One region of the Janthinobacterium sp. C22 genome, then DNA from elsewhere that is predicted to be linked to it. Evidence: predicted binding sites of a transcription regulator. Region 1 holds the regulator's gene; the other holds the start of a gene.
What was found. Region 1 encodes LexA, which represses DNA repair genes until DNA is damaged. Its sites were predicted from a motif close to ACTGTATNNNNATACAGT; they were not measured.
Positions count from the first base shown of each region.

Region 2: the regulator LexA is predicted to act here: its motif matches at 1,577-1,594, upstream of recA (recombinase RecA).

Region 1 covers NZ_CP193659.1:2,375,903-2,379,315, forward strand. Annotated here, with positions in the region: gene ACRHIG_RS10975 (cystathionine gamma-synthase family protein) at 1-1,147, shown strand, start outside; gene lexA (transcriptional repressor LexA) at 1,212-1,847, opposite strand; gene rpsF (30S ribosomal protein S6) at 2,123-2,509, shown strand; gene priB (primosomal replication protein N) at 2,530-2,829, shown strand; gene rpsR (30S ribosomal protein S18) at 2,855-3,145, shown strand; gene rplI (50S ribosomal protein L9) at 3,173-3,413, shown strand, end outside.
Region 2 covers NZ_CP193659.1:1,350,561-1,353,973, reverse strand. Annotated here, with positions in the region: gene recX (recombination regulator RecX) at 1-166, opposite strand, end outside; gene recA (recombinase RecA) at 370-1,473, opposite strand; gene ACRHIG_RS06175 (response regulator transcription factor) at 1,729-2,463, shown strand; gene ACRHIG_RS06170 (sensor histidine kinase) at 2,460-3,413, shown strand, end outside.

The sequences.
Region 1 (3,413 bases):
CACTTCCGTCGCGTTCGGCTATGGCGATGCGCGCCAGCTCGCTTCCGTGTTCCAGGGCAAGGAGCCGGGCTTCCGCTATGGCCGCCAGGGCAACCCGACCGTGTCCGCGCTGGAAGACAAGGTCAACCAGATGGAAGATGGCGTGGCCACCCTGTGCTTCGCCACCGGCATGGGCGCCATCGGCGCCGTGGTGCAGTCGCTGCTGCGCGCGGGCGACCATGTGGTGTCGTCGGCCTTTTTGTTTGGCAACACCAACAGCCTGTGGCAAACGGTGACGGGGCAGGGCATCGATGTATCGTTCGTCGACGCCACCGAGGTGGCCAACGTGGCGGCCGCCATCACGCCGGCCACGCGCATCGTGTTCGTGGAAACCATCGCCAATCCGCGCACGCAGATCGCCGACCTGGCAAAGATCGGCGAGTTGTGCCGCGAGAAGGGCATCTTGTACATCGTCGACAACACCATGACGACGCCGTATCTGTTCCGCCCGAAAGCCGTGGGCGCGGGCCTGGTGGTCAATGCCTTGACGAAATCCATCGGCGGCCACGGCAATGCCCTGGGCGGCAGCTTGACGGACACGGGCGTGTTCGACTGGACGCAGTATCCGAACATCTTTGAGAACTACAAGAAGGCGGCGCCGGCGCAATGGGGTATCGCGCAAATCCGCGCCAAGGCCTTGCGCGACTTCGGCGCCTCGCTGGGGCCGGAAGCGGCGCACCATATCGCCGTCGGCGCGGAAACCATGGCCTTGCGCATGGACCGCACCTGCTCGAACGCCCTGGCCCTGGCCACCATGCTGGCCGCCGATCCGCGCGTGGCGGCCGTGCATTACCCGGGTCTGGCGTCGCACCCGCAGCATGCGCTGGCGAGCGACCTGTTCCGCAGCTATGGCTCCCTGTTCAGCTTTGAACTCAAGGATGGCATCGACTGCTTCGATTTCCTCAATCGTTTGAATTTGGCCATTCCCGCGAGCAACCTCGGCGACACGCGCACCCTGGTCATTCCCGTCGCCCACACGATCTTCTATGAGATGGGTGCCGAGCGGCGTGCCAGCATGGGTATCGCCGAATCGCTGATCCGCGTCTCCGTCGGCATCGAGGACGAGGTGGATCTGCTCGAGGATTTCCGCCAGGCACTCGATGTATAAGTCGCCGGATAAATGAAAAGGGCCGCAACAGTCATGCTGTTGCGGCCCTTTTTCGTGCAGTCGTTTAATGCCAGCTGCGCATGAGTCCGACGGCCAGCCCTTCCAGGGCGAATTCATCTTCCGGCGATACGGTGATGACCTTGAAGTCGGGATTTTCCGGGAACAGTTCGATCACGGAACCCGTCTTCTTGTAGCGCTTGACGGTGACTTCGTCGCCGATGCGGGCGACGACGATCTGGCCGTTCTTGGCGCTGTCGACCTTCTTGACGGCCAGTAAATCGCCATCCATGATGCCGGCGTCGCGCATGGACCAGCCGCGCACCTTCAGCAGGAAGTCGGGCTTGGCCGAAAACAGGGCCGGGTCCACGTTGTAGCTCGCTTCCAGGTTTTCCTGTGCCAGGATGGGCGAGCCTGCCGCCACGCGGCCGATCAGGGGCAGCGACATCAGCAGCGCTGCCGGCACTTTCGATGGCAGGGCTTCAGCGGCCGCGCCGATCAGGCGGATGCCGCGCGAGGTGCCGGGCGAAATCTCGATGGCGCCCTTGCGGGCCAGGGCCTGCAAATGCTCTTCGGCCGCGTTGGCCGATTTGAAACCCAGTTCATTGGCGATTTCGGCACGGGTGGGAGGAAAGCCCGTGTTTTCAATCGCGTCCTTGATCAGGTTCAGGATTTGTTCTTGTCGTGCTGTCAGCTTGATCATGAGCGGTGGGTGCATACTGAAATGCTGTCTATATGAACAGACTGTATTTTTGTACAGTATCGCCCACTATGCAAGGGGATTTGCGTGTTTTCGGCGAATTTCGCAAGAAATACTTGTCCATGGGCGGAAAGCGCGTTTGCGCGCGGTCTTTTCGGGCGCTGGCGCAAGCAATGATTGAAACGTTTGCAAAAGGCGGTTATAATCTTCGGCTGACCTTCCCACACCCGTCTTGACGCCGGGGTGGGCGATTATCAATCCGACCTGAAGGAGTTTGCATGCGTCATTATGAAATAGTCTTTATCGTCCATCCGGACCAAAGCGAGCAAGTGCCCGCGATGATCGAACGCTACAAAGCCAGCGTAACCACCCGCGGCGGTTCGGTTCACCGCGTGGAAGATTGGGGCCGCCGTCAAATGGCTTACTCGATCCAAAAGCTGCCTAAAGCACACTACATCTGCCTGAACATCGAATGCGACAACGAGACCCTGGTCGAGTTGGAAACAGCATTCAAATTCAATGATGCCGTGTTGCGTCACCTGACCGTTAAAATGAAGAAAGCTGAAACAGCTCCTTCGCCGATGATGAAATCGGTACAACGCGAAGACGCGGCCAAAAGCCACCGCACCGAAGCACCAGCAGCCGCTCCAGCCGCAGCCGCTTAATTTTTGACCAGGATCGTGCGCTGAACCAGCTACAAGTCACCGCCATCATTGCCGAGCGCGAAATATTGCGCTATACCCCGGCAGGGCTGCCGATTGTGAATGCAGTATTGCAACACAGTTCGCAGCAGATGGAAGCAGGGATTGCCCGTTTGACCGAGTTTGATGTTGCCGCGCTAGCCGCTGGCGAAATTTCAGGCCGGTTCAGCCAGGCAAGCTTGGGCGGGGTGTATCAGTTCACGGGTTTCCTGGCCAGGAAGAGCCGCAACAGCAAGAGTTTGGTGTTTCACATCATTGATTTTAGTGCAGTCATTCCCGACTAGCGCATTTTAGATACAGGAGCCTGACATGGCATTCGGTAAAAAGTTCGACAAAAATAAGCTCAAGCTTAAAGAAAAACGCAAACAGCAAAACCCTTTGTTCAAACGTAAGAAGTTCTGCCGCTTCACGGCAGCTCACGTTGAGCAAGTCGACTACAAAGACGTCGACACGCTGAAAGACTTCGTCCAGGAAAACGGCAAGATCATGCCAGCACGCCTGACCGGTACCAAAGCGCACTACCAGCGCCAAGTCGACACCGCAATCAAGCGCGCTCGCTTCCTCGCGCTGCTGCCATACACCGATCTGCACCACGCTTAATCGGTCAGATATTCCTGGAGAAGAACTATGCAAATCATTCTGTTAGAAAAAGTTGTAAACGTCGGTAACCTCGGCGAAGTCGTCAAAGTCAAAGACGGTTACGCACGTAACTTCCTGATCCCGCAACGCCTGGCACGTCGTGCTACGGCAACCGCTGTGGCTGAATTCGAAGTCAAGCGCGCCGAACTGGAAAAAGCTGCTGCCGCCAAACTGGCCGCATCGCAAGCCCAGGGCGAAAAACTGAGCGGCCTGACCGTTCAAGTTGCTC
Region 2 (3,413 bases), 1.0 Mb from region 1:
CCTGCGACAGCCAGTTGGCTTGCTCCAGGCTGTCGAGCAAGGCTTCCACGTCGTCGCCCTCCTGCGCATGGCGCTGCAGCTTGCGCCGCAATTCCATGCGGCTGTGTTCGCGCATCGACAAAAAGCGTAGCGCCCTGCCCTTCAGGCTTAGTTGTACTGCGGCCATACACCCACCTTGTCTTTCATTCCACGATCACATCACCCAAACACAATCGCCGCCCGGCGCAACAGCGCGGGACGGCGATCATGGTCACACCTTGCAGCAAGCCATGCGTAGGCCGGATTAGGCCCCTTGGGCCGTAATCCGACAACATTGTTGACGTCTGTGGTGTTGTCGGATTACGCGCGGCTTTGCCGCGCCAATCCGACCTACTCTGCCTTGGCTTCCGCAGCCTTGGCAGCCTTGTCGGCGGCCTTATCCGCTTTTTCCGGCTTTTCAGCGGCCAGCGGCGGCAGTTCGCGCACGCCCAGCGAAGCGCGGACCTTGTTTTCGATTTCGCGGGCCAGCGCCGGACGCTCTTGCAGGAAGGCGCGGGCGTTGTCCTTGCCCTGGCCGATGCGTTCGCCGTTGTAGCTGTACCACGAACCGGATTTTTCCACGATCTTGGCATCCGAACCCAGGTCCAGGATTTCGCCTTCGCGCGAGGTGCCGGCGCCGTACAGGATGTCGAAGTGCGCTTCCTTGAACGGCGGCGCGATCTTGTTCTTGACGACCTTGACCTTGGTTTCGTTGCCGATCACTTCATCGCCGGACTTGATCGAGCCCGTGCGGCGGATATCCAGGCGCACGGAGGCGTAGAATTTCAGCGCATTGCCGCCCGTGGTCGTTTCCGGGCTGCCGAACATCACACCGATCTTCATGCGGATCTGGTTGATGAAGATGACCAGGGTATTCGTGCGGTTGATGGAGCCGGTCAGCTTGCGCAGCGCTTGCGACATCAGACGCGCTTGCAAACCTGGCAGGGAATCACCCATGTCGCCTTCGATCTCGGCGCGTGGCGTCAGTGCCGCCACGGAGTCGATGACGACGAGGTCGACGCTGCCCGAACGCACGAGGGCGTCGCAGATTTCCAGCGCCTGCTCGCCCGTGTCCGGTTGCGAGATCAGCAATTCATGCAGGTTCACGCCCAGCTTTTGCGCGTAACCGACGTCCAGCGCGTGCTCGGCATCGATAAAGGCGCAGGTGCCGCCCAGTTTTTGCATTTCGGCGATGGTTTGCAGGGTCAGCGTGGTTTTACCCGACGATTCCGGACCGTAGATTTCCACCACGCGGCCGCGCGGCAAGCCGCCCACGCCCAGCGCGATATCGAGGCCGAGCGAACCGGTCGACACGACTTGCACTTCTTCGATCGGTGCGCTGGCATCCATGCGCATGACCGAACCTTTGCCAAACTGCTTCTCGATCTGCGCCAGTGCGGCGGCGAGCGCCTTGGCTTTTTCCGATGCGGGTACTACAGCTTTTTTATCGTCCATATGTTCTTTCAGCCGTTCTACAGGTGCGGATTCACGTGACGCATCTACGTGAACCGTGCAGCCTGCGATAGCGCCAGTGGGTTAAATTCTTTACACAGACAGTACTGTATAAAAAAACAGTGATCAATGCAAGCGGAACGTGGATTTGTTTTGAAACAGATCAATACAAGCCTGGTTTTTCACAAAAACTCGCCACCTTGCGGAAAATGAAACACAATACAAGCTTCTACCGCTGCAAGCATAGGAAGCCTCACCATGCGTATTTTACTTGCCGAAGATGACAGCGTGCTGGCCGATGGCCTGACCCGCTCGCTGCGCCAGTCCGGTTATGCGATCGACTACGTCAAGACCGGGCAGGAAGCCGATACGGCCCTGTCCACCCAGGAATTCGACCTGCTGATCCTCGATCTGGGCCTGCCGAAGATGTCCGGCCTGGAAGTGCTGCGCCGCCTGCGCGCGCGCGCCTCGCTGCTGCCCGTGCTGATCCTGACGGCCGCCGATTCCATCGAACAGCGCGTGAATGGCCTCGACCTCGGTGCCGACGATTATATGGCCAAGCCGTTCGCCCTGTCGGAACTGGAGGCAAGAGTGCGCGCCCTGACGCGCCGCGGCGCCGGCGGCGGCGCCACCATCATCAAGCACGGCCCCCTCAGCTATGACCAGGTGGGACGCAGCGCCTACATCAACGACCAGATGCTCGACCTGTCCGCGCGCGAACTGGGCTTGCTGGAAATCCTGCTGGGCCGCACCGGCCGGCTCGTCTCGAAAGAGCAGCTGGTCGACCACCTGTGCGAATGGGGCGAGGAAGTATCGAACAACGCCATCGAAGTATATGTGCACCGCCTGCGCAAGAAGATCGAGGTGGGCGGCGTGCGCATCGCCACCGTGCGCGGCCTCGGCTATTGCCTGGAAAAATATTCGGAAGCGGCGCGCCTGCAAGCCGAAGCGGGCGAGGCCGCCGCTCCTGCCAGCGGTCCCGCCAGCAAGTGAAGGCGCGCGAGGCGCCAGCGGACGAGCCGGACGACGACGACTGGTTCGAGCCGCCCACCACGGAGCAGGATGACACCATCGAGCATTCGCTGTTCGGCGAAATCCTCGACTGGATGCTGGCGCCCCTGCTGCTGCTGTGGCCGATGAGCATCGCCATCACCTATCTGGTGGCCAAGGGCATCGCCAATCAACCGTTCGACCATGCGCTGGAAGACAGCGTGACGGTGCTGACGCAACAGGTCAAGCAGGCCGATGGCGCGCTGCTGCGCCGTGCGCCGGACAAGAGCAGCAGCGGCCGCGACTTCCTGCGCGGCGACGATATCGACACCCTGTATTACCTGGTGGTGGGTCCGCACGGCGAATATCTCGACGGCGACCGCGACTTGCCGCCGCCGCAAGACCCCGACAAATACCGCAGCGGCATGGTGCTGTTTCGCAACGACACCATCCACGGCACGCCCGTGCGCGTGGCGTTCAGCTATCTCGATATTCCTGCCGGCAACGACGATGAGCCGAACCGCGCGCTGGTGCAAGTGGCCGAGACGCTGGAAAAGCGCGCCCAGCTGGCCAATGAAATCATCAAGGGCGTGATTTTGCCGCAGTTCATCATCCTGCCCGTGATCCTGGCCCTGGTCTGGTTTGCCCTGGCGCGCGGCCTGTCGCCGCTGGCGCAATTGCAGGAACGCATACGCGCCCGGCCGCCTGACGACCTCTCTCCCATCGAATCGGGCCAGGTGCCCGAGGAAATCACGCCGCTGGTCGGTTCGCTCAACGAGATGCTGGCGCGCCTGTCGCTGTCGATCGACATGCAGAAACGCTTCATCGCCGACGCGGCGCACCAGATGAAGACGCCGCTGGCCGGCATGCGCATGCAATCGGAGCTGGCCCTGCGCCAGACCGACCACGACGAGATCCACCGCTCGCTGCTGCAGCTGGCGAAAAGCTCGGAA